2 regions of the Streptomyces sp. RGM 3693 genome follow, and region 1 is predicted to be linked to the other one. Evidence: riboswitches for the same ligand, from Rfam matches in the RefSeq annotation. Region 1 holds a riboswitch; the other holds the start of a gene.

Region 1 (7,097 bases):
CGCGGTGGCAACGAGGAGGAGCGCCGTGCCGACGGCCTGGGCCGGACCGGCCTGCTCGGCCTCGACTTCCTCGGCATCCTCTAGGCGCTCCGTAGCGTCGCCACCTCGGTGGGCCCGGGTCCGGTACCCGGGCCCACCGGCATGCGGGCCGACGCCCCGGGGCCTTACGGGTGGGCCATCGGTCTCAACCCGCCGTGCACCGGCGCCAGTTCCGTCGCGTACGGAGCGGCCGGAGCCGGAATCGTCCGGCGCGCCGGCAGCACGTCAGGGGCCCGGTGCGGCCGCAGTGCGGTGAGCGCGAGTTCGGTCTCCTCCATCAGTGCGCGGTAGGACACCAGCCGCTGCCACTCCGGATCGGCGACCCCGGGCACCGTCGCGGCCCGTTCCGTCCAGATCTTCACCAGCCCCGCGTACACGGGCGTCTGTCGGATGACTTCGGCGTTGATCCGCGGCGGCGCGGGGACGGCCTCCGCGCCGGGGCGGGCGGGCTGGTCCACCGGCGGGCGGGGGACGAAAGCGGTCCGGCCATGGCCGGCAACGGTGACGGATGACGGAGCACTCATGGCCGTAGAAACGATGCGTCTTGTCGATCGGTCACTGCGCACGCCCCCGGTCGGCCCCTCGCGGTCCCTCTCATAACATCCCAAAGTACTGCGCACGATGCAGGGAATATCACCTCTTACAGTGATCTCTCGTTGAGAACCGGACCAACACCGGCCAAAAACCGTTGTCGCTGACATGGAACCGAGGGAGTTGTGGGAGCGCCACGCGGTACTCGCACAGGCGTTTTGCATCAGCGATGACGAGGTCCGCCGGACGCAAGGACTCCTCGACGAGGCCGAGGCCCGCCGCTCGCGGACCCTGGCCGCCTTCGCGGTGACTGTGGGCAGCGACGAAGTGGTCGCCGATCTGCTCGGCCTCGACGCCCGCGAGGTGCGCCTGGCCCGCCGTACCGTCGGCAAGGACGACGCCCGGGCGGTGGCCAAGAGCCTGCTCGACGAGTCGGCCCGGGAGCGCCGCGCCGCGCGCCGGCCCGACGCACCGCAGAAGCCGGAGAAGCCCGCATCGGCCCGCCCCACCCCGCCGGCCGTCGCTGCCGCGGCAGCCGCCGCGGCCGCGGCCGCGATCGGCAACGGTTGGCCCCGGGCCACCACCGCGGGCAGCGCGACCTCCGTTCCGGCCGCCCCGGCCGCCCCGCCCGACACCGTCCCCCGTGTTCCACCCCGCCCGGCTCCGCCCGCCCCCACCCCCACCCCTGCGCCCGCGCCCGCGCCCGTCACCGAGCCGGCCTGGTCACCAGCGCTGGACGCGGTCCTGGTGCACAGTCACCACAGCGGCGCCGACCTCAGCGCACTCGCCGCCGAACTGGGCCTGGACGTGACGATCCTGGCCGCCCGCGCGCACCAACTCGCCGTCGAGTCCCACACCGCCCGGCCCCCCGCCCCGGACCGGATCGGCCGCCACCGCCGGATGAACGACGTCCAACCCGCGCCCCCCTCGGACACCGGCCACCTCTCCCGCACCGAGGCGCCACCACCCCCGCCCCCGTACGAGCCGCACACCTCCTGGGGGGCACCCGGCCACCCCACCCCCTGGACGGCGGCCCAGGACCCCTACGCCTCCTGGGCGCCACAGGAGACCCACAACCCCTGGGCGTCCCCACCACCACCGGTGGCCCAGGCGCCTGCCTGGGACCCCAGTGCCGTCACCGTCGCCCAGCACGACTGGGACGGCATCCTCAGCCAGTGGGAGGCCGCCACGTCGCCGTACACCAGCCCCGGCTACCAATCCCCCTGACCTCCGGGGCCCGCACCGCCGCGCACGAACGCCCGTTCCCGTCCCCGCGCGGCCATCGCCTAAAGTGGTGCGCGAGCCGTGACTGGCGCTTGGGTGGGGTACCACCGGGGAGCGGCTCGACCTGTTTGGTCAATGCCGTGCGCCTGGGCGATCCCGTACGACGTACGACGCTCAGGAGGCGCCATGTCACAGACCACGTCCCCCACCGCCCGCCTGATGGACGGCAGCGCGCTCGCCCGCCACATGGTCCAAGAGGCCGCCGAACGCGCCGCGGCGCTCACCGCGCGCACCGGACAGGCCCCCTGCCTGGCCACCGTCCTCGTGGGCGAGGACCCCGCCTCGGTGACCTACGTCCGGATGAAGCGCAACCGCTGCGCCAAGGCCGGCATCCAGTCGCGGCACCTCGCGCTCCCGGCCAACACCACCACCGCACAACTCGTCGACACGATCGGTGAGCTGTCGGCCGACCCGGGTGTGCACGGCATCCTGCTCCAGCACCCGGTCGGCCCGCACATCGACGAGCGGGCCGCCTTCGAGGCCATCGCGCCCGAGAAGGACGTCGACGGGGTCACCGCGCACTCCTTCGCCGCGATGAGCCTGGGCATGACGGGCTTCGCCTCCTGCACCCCCGGCGGCATCATGAGCCTCCTGGACCACTACGACGTCGACCTGGCCGGAAAGCATGCCGTGGTCGTCGGGCGCAGTGCGATCCTCGGCAAGCCCGTGGGAATGCTGCTGCTGGGCCGCAACGCCACGGTCACCTACTGCCACTCCCGCACCGCCGACCTCACTGCCCACACCCGGGAGGCGGATGTGCTGATCGCCGCGGTGGGCCGTGCCCGGTTCCTGCACGGCGACCGGCTCAAGCCCGGCGCCGTCGTCATCGACGCCGGCTACAACCCCGGCAACGTCGGTGACGTGGACTTCGCGTCGGCGGCCGCGGTCGCGAGCCTGATCACCCCCGTGCCCGGCGGGGTCGGCCCGATGACCATCGCCACCCTCCTCACCCAGACCGTCGAGGCGGCGACCCGGCAGCTGGGGGCGGCGGGCTGACGCCTGGTCACGCCACCGTGACCGTGACCTTCCAGACCACGACCACGTGCGGGCAGAGTGAGCCGGGCGCGGCGTGACAGGTCCGCCGCGCGGTGAGCGCGGCGGTGCCCCGCCCGGCCGCGGTGAAGCGCCCCGTGGCGCTCCCGGTCGGCGTCGTACCGGCGGCCGACCGGCTGAGCACCGCGGGGTCGCCGGAGGCCGGAACGCTCCAGGCGAAGGCGGTACCGCGGTCGCGCGTACCGGTGAGCCGGACCTCGACCACGTCCCCGCGGTGCACGGTGAGCGCCCGGCCGTCGTCCCGGTTGGTGAGCGCGACGCGGTGGGCCGTCGGGGCCGGGTGCTCCTCGTGGGCGGCCGGCGCCGCGGCGCAGACCGTTCCCGCGCCCAGTACCGCACCGGCGACACACACCGCGGCCAGATACCTCATCGCCTTCATGACTCTCCAAAATCCAGGAAAAGACTGCGGGTTGGGTGCCGGTCCCCCTCGCGGCCCGGTCGACCGCGGCGCGGCGCGGTCATGCTCTCAGCCGGGGCGAGGCCGCGGTATCAGCAGAAAGGGTGAAGAGGGCGGGGCGGCGGGTGGTTCCGTCCCGGCCGTTGGCCAACCGGCGCCCAGGCCCGCGGACTTGAAGGGGCGGGTGACTTGGGTCGGGGCGGTGCCCCGGGTCGGTACGGATGGTGTGGGCCGGGCGACGGGGCGGGTGGTGGCGTCGGCCCTGGTCGGGGCGTCGCGAAGCGCTGGGTGACGTTTGGCCAGAGGGGTGTGTGCGCAGGTCACGGGGCCGATGGGTAGCATTCCCTGCCGCCGCTGCCGTCGGCTCATGTTCATGTCACACGGGGGTTTGCTCTTACATGTTCGGAATCGTCAGGCCCTGTTCCCATCGCCTGTCCCAAGGGCTCAAGACGGAGTGGATGGCCCACTTGTGCGGCCTCTGCCTCGCGTTGCGCGCCGACCACGGGCAGTTCGCCCGCATCGTCACCAACTACGACGGACTGATCGTTTCCGTGCTGACGGACGCCCAGTCCGGCCGGGCCGAGCTCCGGCGCCGCACCGCCGGCCCCTGCCCGCTGCGCGGGATGCGGACCGCCTCGGTCGCCCGGGGCGAGGGGGCACGACTGGCCGCTTCGGTCTCCCTGGTCCTCGCCTCGGCGAAGATCCGCGACCACGTCGCCGACGGGAACGGGATGCTGCGCCGCCGCCCGATGGCCGTCGCGGCACGCCGGGTCGCCGCGGGCTGGGACCGAGCCGGTGCGCGTACCGGCGCCAGGCTCGGCTTCGACACCGCCGTCCTCGTCGATGCGGTCGACCGGCAGGTCGGCATCGAGCAACTGGCCGGTCCCGGTACGCCGTTGACGGTGATCACCGAACCGACCGAGACGGCGACCGCCGCCGCCTTCGCGCACACCGCGGTACTGGCCGGCCGGCCCGGCAACGCCGCGCCGCTGGCCGAGGCCGGCCGGCTCTTCGGCCGGCTCGCCCACCTCCTCGACGCCGTGGAGGACCGGACGGCGGACGCCGCCGAGGGCGCCTGGAACCCGATCACCGCCACCGGCGCCGGCCTGGCCGAGGCCCGCCGGCTGTGTGACGACGCACTGCACGGCATCCGGCTCGCGCTGCGCGACGTGGAGTTCACCGACTCCGCCCTGGTCCACGTGCTGCTGGTGCACGAGTTGCGGCGCTCGGTGGACCGCGCGTTCGGGACGTCCTCCTGCTCCCACCAGGGCCCCGGGGCGGCACCCGGTCCCTACGACCCCCAGGGCGGGAACCCCTACGGGAACCCGTACGGGGGCGGGCCCAACGGGGCGCCCCCGTACGGCCAGCCGCCGGCCGGTGGCCCGTACGCCGGCGGCCAGCAGTACCTGAACGCCCCGCAGGCCCCGTTCGGCGGCGGACCGGTCCCGCCCGGTGGATCCGGCGGCGGTGGTTACGGTGGCGGATCGGGCGGTGGCGACGGTCAGCCGCCGCACTTCTCGCAGGAGCCGAGGAAGCCGCGCGGTTTCTGGGCGGGCTGCGCGCTCGCCATCGGGCTGTGCTGCACCTGCAAGGTCTGCTGCGCATCGGAGTTCGAGGGGCCGTGGTCGGGCAAGAAGCGGGAGGGGTGCTGCCACAGCTGCGATTGCTGTGACTGCTGCGACGTGGGCAACAGTTGCGGCAGTTGCTGTGACGGCTGCGATTGTTGTGATGGCTGCTGCTGCGACTGCTGAGGGGTGTCCCGGACGGAAAAACGGTGGTGGGGCCCGCGGCGCGCGTGTTAGCTTCGGCCCGCCATGCCGCCCCAGGGGCGTACGCCGAGGACCGAAGGGGAGATGAGTTGATGACTGTCACGGAGACCACCGCCACGAGCGGTGCCCGGACCATCCTCGTCCCCGGCCCCCGGGTCTGACCTGAGCGTTCCGCCAGCCGGCGGCCGCCCGACCGCGTTCGCGTCGGGCGGCCCTGCTCAGGCGTACATCGAGGCCCACTGGCCGCTCCTCGATCGTGACGGGTGGGGCGAGCACGACACCCCGCTCGCCGAGCGGCCGGCCACCGCCGACCGGACGCAGCCAGGCATGGACCGGGCCCTCGCCGCACTCGACGAAGCGCCGACCCTCCGCCGCGAACACGGTACGGAAGACTTCTGCGCCGGCTACGTGCTGCGCCCGTACCCGACGCGACGCCCACCCACGGAGCTGCACCCCGCTCCGCACCCGAGAACGGAACCACCATGACCACCATCTGGAGCACCCGCTCCGAGACGTCCGACGACACCGCCGCGATCCGCGCGATCAACCTCGCCGCGTTCCCTACTGCCGACGAGGCCGACCTGGTCGACGCCCTGCGCGCGGACCCCGATGCCTGGATCGACGGCCTCTCCCTGGTCTCCCAGGCACCGGACGGCACCCTCGCCGGGCACGCCCTGCTCACCCGCTGCCACCTCGACGGTCGGCCCGCACTGGCCCTGGCCCCCTGTGCGGTGATGCCGGCGTACCAGCGCCAGGGCGCCGGGACGGCCGCCGTCCGGGCCGCGCTCGACGCCGCCCGGGCGCACGGGGAAAGCCTGGTGGTGGTCCTCGGCCACCCCGACTACTACCCGCGGTTCGGCTTCGTCCCGGCTTCCCGCTTCGGTATCCGGGCTCCGTTCGACGTCCCCGACGAGGCACTGATGGCCCTCACCCTGGACGCGTCCCGACCCGTGCCGAGCGGAGTGATCCGGTACGCGGCGGCGTTCGGCGTCTGACGAGCGTCCGGCGGGGCTACGGGGGGACGGGCCCGCGGGCTTCCGCGCGCTTTCCGCCGGGATTCCGGACGGCGTCGCCCGGCTTCCGGTCGGTCCCGGCTGAGGACCAATGTGCCCGCCCGCTGGCTGCGGGCGGGCGGGCACATCCGGAGACCGGGCGGGGCCGGAGCCCCGCTACGCGTCCCAGGTGACGGGGAGCCGCTGCACCCCGTGCATGGTCAGATCGGTGCGCAGCGGCACCTCCTCCGGAGGTACGGCCAGGCGCAGCGTCGGGAAGCGGGTCAGGAGCGCTGGGAAGGCCACCTGCATTTCGATGCGGGCCAGTTGCTGGCCCAGGCACTGGTGGATGCCGTGGCCGAAGGCCAGATGACCGGTGGCCTTGCGCTGAAGGTCCAGGCTGTCGGGGTCCGGGAAGCGCTCCGGGTCGCGGTTGGCGGCCTGGAGCGAGACGGTGACCGACTCGCCGGCCTTGATCAACTGTCCGTCCAGCTCCACGTCCTCCAGTGCCGTCCGTACCCCTGTGTGGGCGATGGTGAGGTAGCGCATCAGCTCCTCCACCGCCTGGGCGGCGAGGCCCTGATCCGCGCGCAGGGCGTCGGCCTGCCGCGGGTTGGTCAGCAGGGCGAAGGTGCCGAGCCCGAGCATGTTCGAGGTGGTGTCCAGCCCCGCGCTCAGGAGGAAGCTGCCGATGCCCGCCAGTTCCTCATCGGTGAGATCGGTGCTGGTCAGGTCGCTGAGCAGATCGTCGGTGGGGCGGGTGCGCTTGGCGAGCACCAGTTCCCCGACGAACTCCTGGAGCGCGGTCATGGCGGCGTACTGGTCCTCCACCGTCCCGTCCGTGCTGGCCATCGTCGCGACGTGGTGCTGGAAGCGCTCGCGATCGGCGTAGGGCACCCCGAGCAGTTCGCAGATCATCAGCGCGGGGATGGGGTGTGCGTACGCCGTGACCAGGTCTACCGGCGGGCCCTGGCGCTCCATGGCGTCCAGGTGCTCGGCGGTGATCTGCTCGACGCGCGAGGTCAGCTCGCG
Region 2 (7,097 bases), on a different contig from region 1:
TCCTGCCACGCGCCACGGCGCCCCGGCGCGCCCCAGGCCCGCCGTCGCCGGCCGCCGCCGGGCCGCGCTTCGACCTGACCCCCGGCACCCCGGACGTCTCGTCCTTCCCCCGGACCGCCTGGCTGGCGGCGGCCCGCCGGGCGCTGACCGCGGCGCCCAGCGAGGCGTTCGGGTACGGCACCCCGGCCGGCCGGCCCGAGCTGCGCGCGGTGCTCGCCGACTACCTCGCCCGGGCGCGGGGCGTGCGGGCCGATCCGGACCGGATCGTGATCTGTGCGGGGTTCATGCAGGGGCTGGGGCTGCTGAGCCGGGCACTGAAGGCCCGCGGCGGCACCCCCGGCCGGATCGCCACCGAGTCCTACGGGCTGCACTTCCACCGCGACGTGATCACCCGCGCCGGGCTCGGCACCGTCCCGCTCCCGGTCGACGCGCACGGCGCGGACACCGGCCGGCTGGCGGGCCTGGACCACCTACGGGCCGCCCTGTTCACCCCCGCGCACCAGTTCCCCACCGGCGTCCCGCTGCACCCGGACCGGCGGGCCGCGGCGGTCAACTGGGCGCGCGCCACCGGGAGTTACATCCTGGAGGACGACTACGACGGCGAGCTCCGCTACGACCGGCAGCCGGTCGGGGCCCTCCAGGGGCTGGACCCCGATCACGTCGTCTACCTCGGTACCGCGAGCAAGAGCCTGGCCCCGGCGCTGCGGCTGGCCTGGATGGTGGTGCCGGACCGGTTGATCGACCGGGTGTTGGAGATCAAGGCGACCGGCGAGTGGCAGTCCGGGTCGCTGGACCAGCTCACCCTGGCCGAGTTCCTGTCGTCGGGGGCGTACGACCGGCATCTGCGCGGGATGCGGCTGCGCTACCGACGGCGGCGCGACCAGTTGGTGGCCGCGCTGGCCGAGGCGGCGCCGCATGTGCACGTTTCGGGGATCGCCGCCGGACTGCACGCGGTGCTGGAGCTCCCGCCCGGCACCGAGCAGTCCATCGTCCAGGCCGCGCTGTGGCAGGGGCTGGCGGTGCACGGCCTGCGGGAGTTCACCGACCCGGCGGCCCCCGCGGTCGCCCGCGACGCCCTGGTCATCGCCTACGGCCGCCCGCCGGACCACTCCTTCGCGGCCGTCCTGGACGCCCTGCTGCGGGCACTGCCGCCGGGGGACTGACCCGGCGGGCCGGGCACCCGGCCCGGTGCGTCAGGGGCGTTCCGCGACCTCCGCGGCGGGGCCGGGTTCGGCCGCCGGCGCGTCGGGGTGCGCGACCGGCGCCTCGCCGAACCGGGCCAGGGCCAGCGCGCCCGCGACGGCCAGTGCGAAACCGGCGACGGTCAGCGGGGTCAGGCCCTCGCGGGTGCGGTCGCCGAGCCAGGCGACGCCGACCACGGCCGGGCCGAGGGTCTCGCCGATCACCATGCCGGCGGTGGCGGTGGTGACCGAGCCGCGCTGGAAGGCGGAGGTCAGCAGCAGGAAGGCGGCGGCCCCGCCGATGAGCAGCGCGTAGGTGGCGGGGTTGGTGAGCAGGTCGGCCGGCCCGAACCCGTCGATGAGCCGCACCGCGACCTCGACGACGCCGAAGCCGAGGCCCGCGCCGAGGCCGAGGGCGGCGGCGCGGGCGCGGTCCGGGAGCCGGCCGGCCAGGGCGCCGACGGCCAGTACGGCGACCGCGAAGACCAGTACCCCGATCCGCAGTGCGGGGGTGCCGGCGCGGTGCCCTTCGGTGCCGGAGGACAGCGCCAGCAGGGCCAGCCCGCCGCAGACCACCGCGACGGCGAGCCATTCGGCGCGCTGGAGGCGGGTGCCCAGGACGGGCGCGGCGACCACCGCGGTCACCGCGAGGGTCGCCGCCAGTGCCGCGCCGACCGTGTAGATCGGCAGCGTGCGCAGCGCCACCAGTTCCAGCAGGAACCCCAGCCCGTCCAGCGCCAGCCCGAGCAGGTACCGCCACTGCGTCAGCACCCGCAGCAGCAGTCGGGCGTCGACCCCAGAGCCGCCGGAGCCGCCGGACCCGGAGCCGGAGCCGGAGCCGGAGCCGGCCGTGGTGCCCCGGGCCGCCACGGCCTGGAAGACGGAGGCGGTACCGAAGCACACCGCGGACGCGAGGGCGCAGATCATCCCGAGCAGCATGGGCTCGACTGTACGGGGGCCGCGCGCGGCGGGGCAGGGGGCTTCCCCCGGGGGCGGGACGGCGGGACCGGCCGGGGCTACGGATACAGCCGGGGCCGCGGGGCCGGGGGCGGGGCTACGGGGACGGCGGGGACTGCCGGGGCTACGGGGGCGGGGCTACGCGCCCAGGACCTCGCGGAGTTGGTCCAGGCCCCAGTCCAGGTCCTCCTTGCTGATCACCAGGGGTGGGGCGATCCGGATCGTCGCGCCGTGGGTGTCCTTGACCAGGACGCCGCGGTCCAGCAGCCGTTCCGAGACGGCCCGGCCGGTGCCGCGGGAGGGGTTGACGTCGATGCCGGCCCACAGGCCGCGGCCGCGGACCGCGTCCACCGCGCCGCCGCCCACCAGCGGCGCCAGTGCGCGGTGCAGGTGGTCGCCGAGTTCCGTGGCCCGCCGCTGGTACTCGCCGGTGCGCAGGATCGCGATGACCTCCAGGCCGACCGCGCAGGCCAGCGGGTTGCCGCCGAAGGTCGAGCCGTGCTCGCCGGGGCGGAAGACGCCCAGTACCTCGCGGGACGACACCACCGCGGACACCGGCACCACCCCGCCGCCCAGCGCCTTGCCCAGGACGTACACGTCGGGCACCACGCCCTCCTGCTCGCAGGCGAAGGTGGCGCCCGTGCGGCCCAGCCCGGACTGGATCTCGTCGGCGATGAAGAGCACGTTCCGGGCCCGGGTCAGCTCGCGCACGCCGGCGAGGTAGCCGGGCGGCGGCACCAGGACGCCGGCCTCGCCCTGGATCGGCTCCAGCAGCACGGCGACGGTGTCCGCGTCGACGGCGGCGTCCAGGGCGGCCAGGTCGCCGTAGGGGACGACGGTGAACCCGGGGGTGAACGGGCCGAAGTCGGCGCGGGCCTCGGGGTCGGTGGAGAAGGAGACGATGGTGGTGGTCCGGCCGTGGAAGTTGTTCTCCGCGACGACGATCCGGGCCCGGCCGTCGGGGACGCCCTTGACCTGGTAGCCCCACTTGCGGGCGGTCTTGACCGCGGTCTCCACCGCCTCGGCGCCGGTGTTCATGGGCAGCACGAGTTCCATCCCGCACAGGTCGGCGAGTTGGGTGCAGAAGTCCGCGAAGCGGTCGTGGTGGAACGCCCGGGAGGTCAGGGTGACCCGCTCCAACTGGGCCCGGGCCGCGTTCAGCAGGCGGCGGTTGCCGTGGCCGAAGTTGAGCGCGGAGTACCCGGCGAGCATGTCCAGGTAGCGGCGGCCCGTCACGTCGGTCATCCAGGCGCCCTCGGCGGTGGCCACGACGACGGGGAGCGGATGGTAGTTGTGCGCGCTGTGGGCCTCGGCGGCGGCGATGAACTTTTCCGTGGATGTCACGGGTGACTCCGTCCGGCGGGTCGGACCACCCGGTCCGACCGGGTGGGCGATTGCCGGCCCCCTCCGTCGTGCGCTCCGGCCTCTTCTCGCGGTCTGCCCTCATTCTCACGCCGGGGCACCGCCATCCGCAGGGCACGCGCCGGCACGGTCCGCCGGAGCCCCCCGAGCGGCCCCCGAGCGGCCCCTCCGGCCGGCGCCGGGCCGCTCCCGGCGCCGAGCCGCGTGACGGCAGGACCTGTAGGGCGTGTAGGGCTGTAGGGCCCGTAGGAGCTATCCGGTGGATCAGGGTCGGACAGGCGCTGGGCCCGTCCGGTGGATCAGGGCCGGATGCGTCGTGGGCCCGGCGTGATCCACCGGGCAGGCCCTAGACTTCCGGTGCGCACCGCGACTGGCGTACGGGGAACGGACCCCGAGGGAGCGGTGCGCGGCCACACGCCTACGAGGTGCCGCCCGCCTGGGTACCCCGGGACCACGACCGACCATCGATCGATCGCCCCGGAGGACGCCATGACGGCACAGCCCACCGCCCATCCCGCCCTGCACGCCGCCGACCCCGAACTCGCCGCACTGGTCGGCGCCGAGGAGCAGCTCCAGGCGGACACCCTGCGGCTGATCCCCAGCGAGAACTACGTCTCCGCCGCCGTCCTGGAGGCCACCGGAACGGTCCTCCAGAACAAGTACAGCGAGGGCTACCCGGGTCGCCGCTACTACGAGGGCCAGCAGAACATCGACCTCGTGGAGACCCTGGCCGTCGAGCGAGCCAAGGCCCTCTTCGGCGTCGAGCACGCCAACGTGCAGCCGTACTCCGGCTCGCCGGCCAACCTCGCCGTGTACCTCGCCTTCGCCTCCCCCGGCGACACCGTGCTGGGCATGTCGCTGCCGATGGGCGGGCACCTCACGCACGGCTGGGGCGTCTCGGCGACCGGTACGTGGTTCAACGGGGTGCAGTACGGCGTCCGGGCCGACACCGGGCGGATCGACTTCGACCAGGTGCGCGACCTGGCCCTGAAGGAGCGCCCGAAGATCATCTTCTGTGGCGGTACGGCCGTCCCGCGGACCATCGACTTCGCCGCCTTCGGCGAGATCGCGCGGGAGGCCGGCGCGGTCCTCGTCGCGGACATCGCGCACATCGCGGGCCTGGTGGCGGGCGGCGCGCACCCCTCCCCCGTGCCGCACGCCGACGTCGTGGCGACCACCACCCACAAGACGCTGCGCGGTCCGCGCGGCGCCATGCTGATGTCCCGCGCCGCGCACGCCAAGGCGATCGACAAGGCGGTCTTCCCGGGCCTCCAGGGCGGCCCGCACAACCACACCACGGCCGCCATCGCGGTGGCGCTGCGCGAGGCGTCCGCGCCGTCCTTCCGGGAGTACGCGCACGCCGTCGTCGCCAACGCCAAGGCGCTCGCCGAGGCGCTGCTGGCGCGCGGTTTCGACCTGGTCTCCGGCGGCACCGACAACCACCTGGTGCTGATCGACCTGACCTCGAAGGACGTGCCCGGCAAGGTCGCCGCCAAGGCCCTGGACCGGGCCGGGATCGTGGTGAACTACAACACCGTGCCGTTCGACCCGCGCAAGCCGTTCGACCCGTCCGGCATCCGGATCGGCACCCCGTCGCTGACCTCGCGGGGGCTGGGCACGGCGGACATGCCGAAGGTCGCGGAGTGGATCGACCGGGGCGTACGGGCCGCGGGCAGCGGCGACGAGGAGGCGCTGACGGGGATCCGCAAGGAGGTGGCGGAGCTGATGGCCGCCCACCCGGCCCCGGGTCTGCCCCTCAGCGACTGAGCCGCGGGGAATACCCCCGCCGCCCCCACGTCGGGAATACCCCCGCCGCCCTCACGTCGGGAATACCCCCCACCACCCCCACGTTGTGGCCCCGCAGGGGGCCTTGCCATCCCCTACGGGATGTGTTCGGCCACCCCCTGCGGGCCTCCACGCCCGGGCTCCCCGCGGACCTGAGAGAATGCATGCCATGGCTCTCGAACGTCCTCGTGTGCTCTCCGGTATCCAGCCCACCGCCGGCTCCTTCCACCTCGGCAACTACCTCGGTGCGGTGCGCCAGTGGGTGGCGTTGCAGGAGTCCCACGACGCCTTCTACATGGTGGTCGACCTGCACGCGATCACCGTCCCGCAGGACCCCGCGGAGCTGCGCCGCAACACCCGGGTCGCCGTCGCCCAGCTGCTGGCCGCCGGCCTCGACCCGGAGCGCTGCACGCTCTTCGTGCAGAGCCACGTGCCCGAGCACTCCCAGCTCGCCTGGGTCATGAACTGCGTCACCGGCTTCGGTGAGGCGTCCCGGATGACGCAGTTCAAGGACAAGTCGGCGAAGCAGGGGACGGACCGGACGACGGTCGGCCTGTTCACGTACCCCGTCCTGATGGTCGCCGACATCCTGCTCTACCAGGCCGACCAGGTCCCCGTCGGCGAGGACCAGCGCCAGCACCTGGAGCTGACCCGCGACCTCGCGGACCGCTTCAACACCCGGTACGGCAACACCTTCACCATCCCGAACCCGTACATCGTCAAGGAGACGGCGAAGATCTTCGATCTTCAGGACCCGTCGATCAAGATGAGCAAGTCGGCATCCTCGCCCAAGGGCATCATCGACCTCCTCGACGACCCCAAGGCCACCGCGAAGAAGATCAAGAGCGCCGTGACGGACACCGACACGGTGATCCGCTTCGACCGCGAGGCCAAGCCCGGCGTCAGCAACCTCCTCACCATCCTGTCCACCCTCACCGGCGAGGACATCCCGTCGCTGGAGCGCTCCTACGAGGGCAAGATGTACGGCGCGCTCAAGACCGACCTGGCCGGGGTGATGGTCGACTTCGTCACACCGTTCCGGACCCGTACGCAGGAATACCTCGACGACCCGGAGACGCTGGACACGATCCTGGCCAAGGGTGCCGAGAAGGCCCGCGCGGTGGCGGCCGAGACGCTGGCCACCGCCTACGACCGGCTCGGGTTCCTGCCGGCCAAGCGCTGACCGTCCGCGGAGGGCCGGGACGTGCCCGTCAGGGTCCGTCCCGGCACACTGAGAAGGGTGCGCGCCCGCGCGGCGCGCGCACACACGTCAGGAGGGAGAACGCAGTGGGGACCGTAACGCTCGGCGTTTCGCTCGCGGTCCCGGAGCCGCACGGCAGCTTCCTCCAGCGGAGGCGCGAGGGCTTCGGGGACCCGGCCGCCCGCGGCATCCCCACCCACATCACCCTCCTCCCGCCGACCGAGGTGGACGCCGCGGCGCTGCCCGACATCGAGCGGCATCTCGCCGAGGTCGCCGCCGGCTGCCGGCCCTTCGCGCTCCGCCTGGCGGGCACTGGCACCTTCCGTCCGCTCTCGCCGGTGGTCTTCGTCAAGGTCGTCGAGGGCGCCCGCGGCTGCGCCGTCCTCCAGGAGCGGGTCCGCGCCGCGTCCGGGCCGTGCGCCCGCGAGCTCCAGTTCCCGTACCACCCGCACGTGACCGTCGCGCACGGCATCGACGAGGCGGCCATGGACCGTGCCCAGACGGAGCTGGCGGACTTCTCGGCCGCCTGGACGGTCGGTGGCTTCGCGCTCTACGAGAAGGGCGACGACGAGGTCTGGCGGCTGGAGCGGGAGTACCCGTTCGGGGCCGGG

What was found. Region 1 has a riboswitch for ZMP and ZTP ahead of ACO0M4_RS33840 (bifunctional 5,10-methylenetetrahydrofolate dehydrogenase/5,10-methenyltetrahydrofolate cyclohydrolase). Riboswitches for the same ligand answer to the same signal wherever they lie in the genome.
Region 2: another riboswitch for ZMP and ZTP. It lies ahead of glyA (serine hydroxymethyltransferase); the one in region 1 lies ahead of ACO0M4_RS33840 (bifunctional 5,10-methylenetetrahydrofolate dehydrogenase/5,10-methenyltetrahydrofolate cyclohydrolase).

The regions. Positions count from the first base shown of each region.
Region 1 is NZ_JBMPPQ010000003.1:1,240,054-1,247,150, reverse strand. It holds gene ACO0M4_RS33855 (hypothetical protein) at 1-84, shown strand, start outside; gene ACO0M4_RS33850 (hypothetical protein) at 165-563, opposite strand; gene ACO0M4_RS33845 (hypothetical protein) at 739-1,797, shown strand; ZMP/ZTP riboswitch at 1,866-1,953, shown strand; gene ACO0M4_RS33840 (bifunctional 5,10-methylenetetrahydrofolate dehydrogenase/5,10-methenyltetrahydrofolate cyclohydrolase) at 1,981-2,850, shown strand; gene ACO0M4_RS33835 (hypothetical protein) at 2,858-3,286, opposite strand; gene ACO0M4_RS33830 (DUF5685 family protein) at 3,703-5,055, shown strand; gene ACO0M4_RS33825 (hypothetical protein) at 5,197-5,559, shown strand; gene ACO0M4_RS33820 (GNAT family N-acetyltransferase) at 5,556-6,068, shown strand; gene ACO0M4_RS33815 (cytochrome P450) at 6,243-7,097, opposite strand, start outside.
Region 2 is NZ_JBMPPQ010000001.1:93,349-100,445, reverse strand. It holds gene ACO0M4_RS00450 (PLP-dependent aminotransferase family protein) at 1-1,163, shown strand, start outside; gene ACO0M4_RS00445 (hypothetical protein) at 1,194-2,108, opposite strand; gene rocD (ornithine--oxo-acid transaminase) at 2,277-3,482, opposite strand; ZMP/ZTP riboswitch at 3,857-3,949, shown strand; gene glyA (serine hydroxymethyltransferase) at 3,990-5,267, shown strand; gene trpS (tryptophan--tRNA ligase) at 5,455-6,468, shown strand; gene ACO0M4_RS00425 (2'-5' RNA ligase family protein) at 6,573-7,097, shown strand, end outside.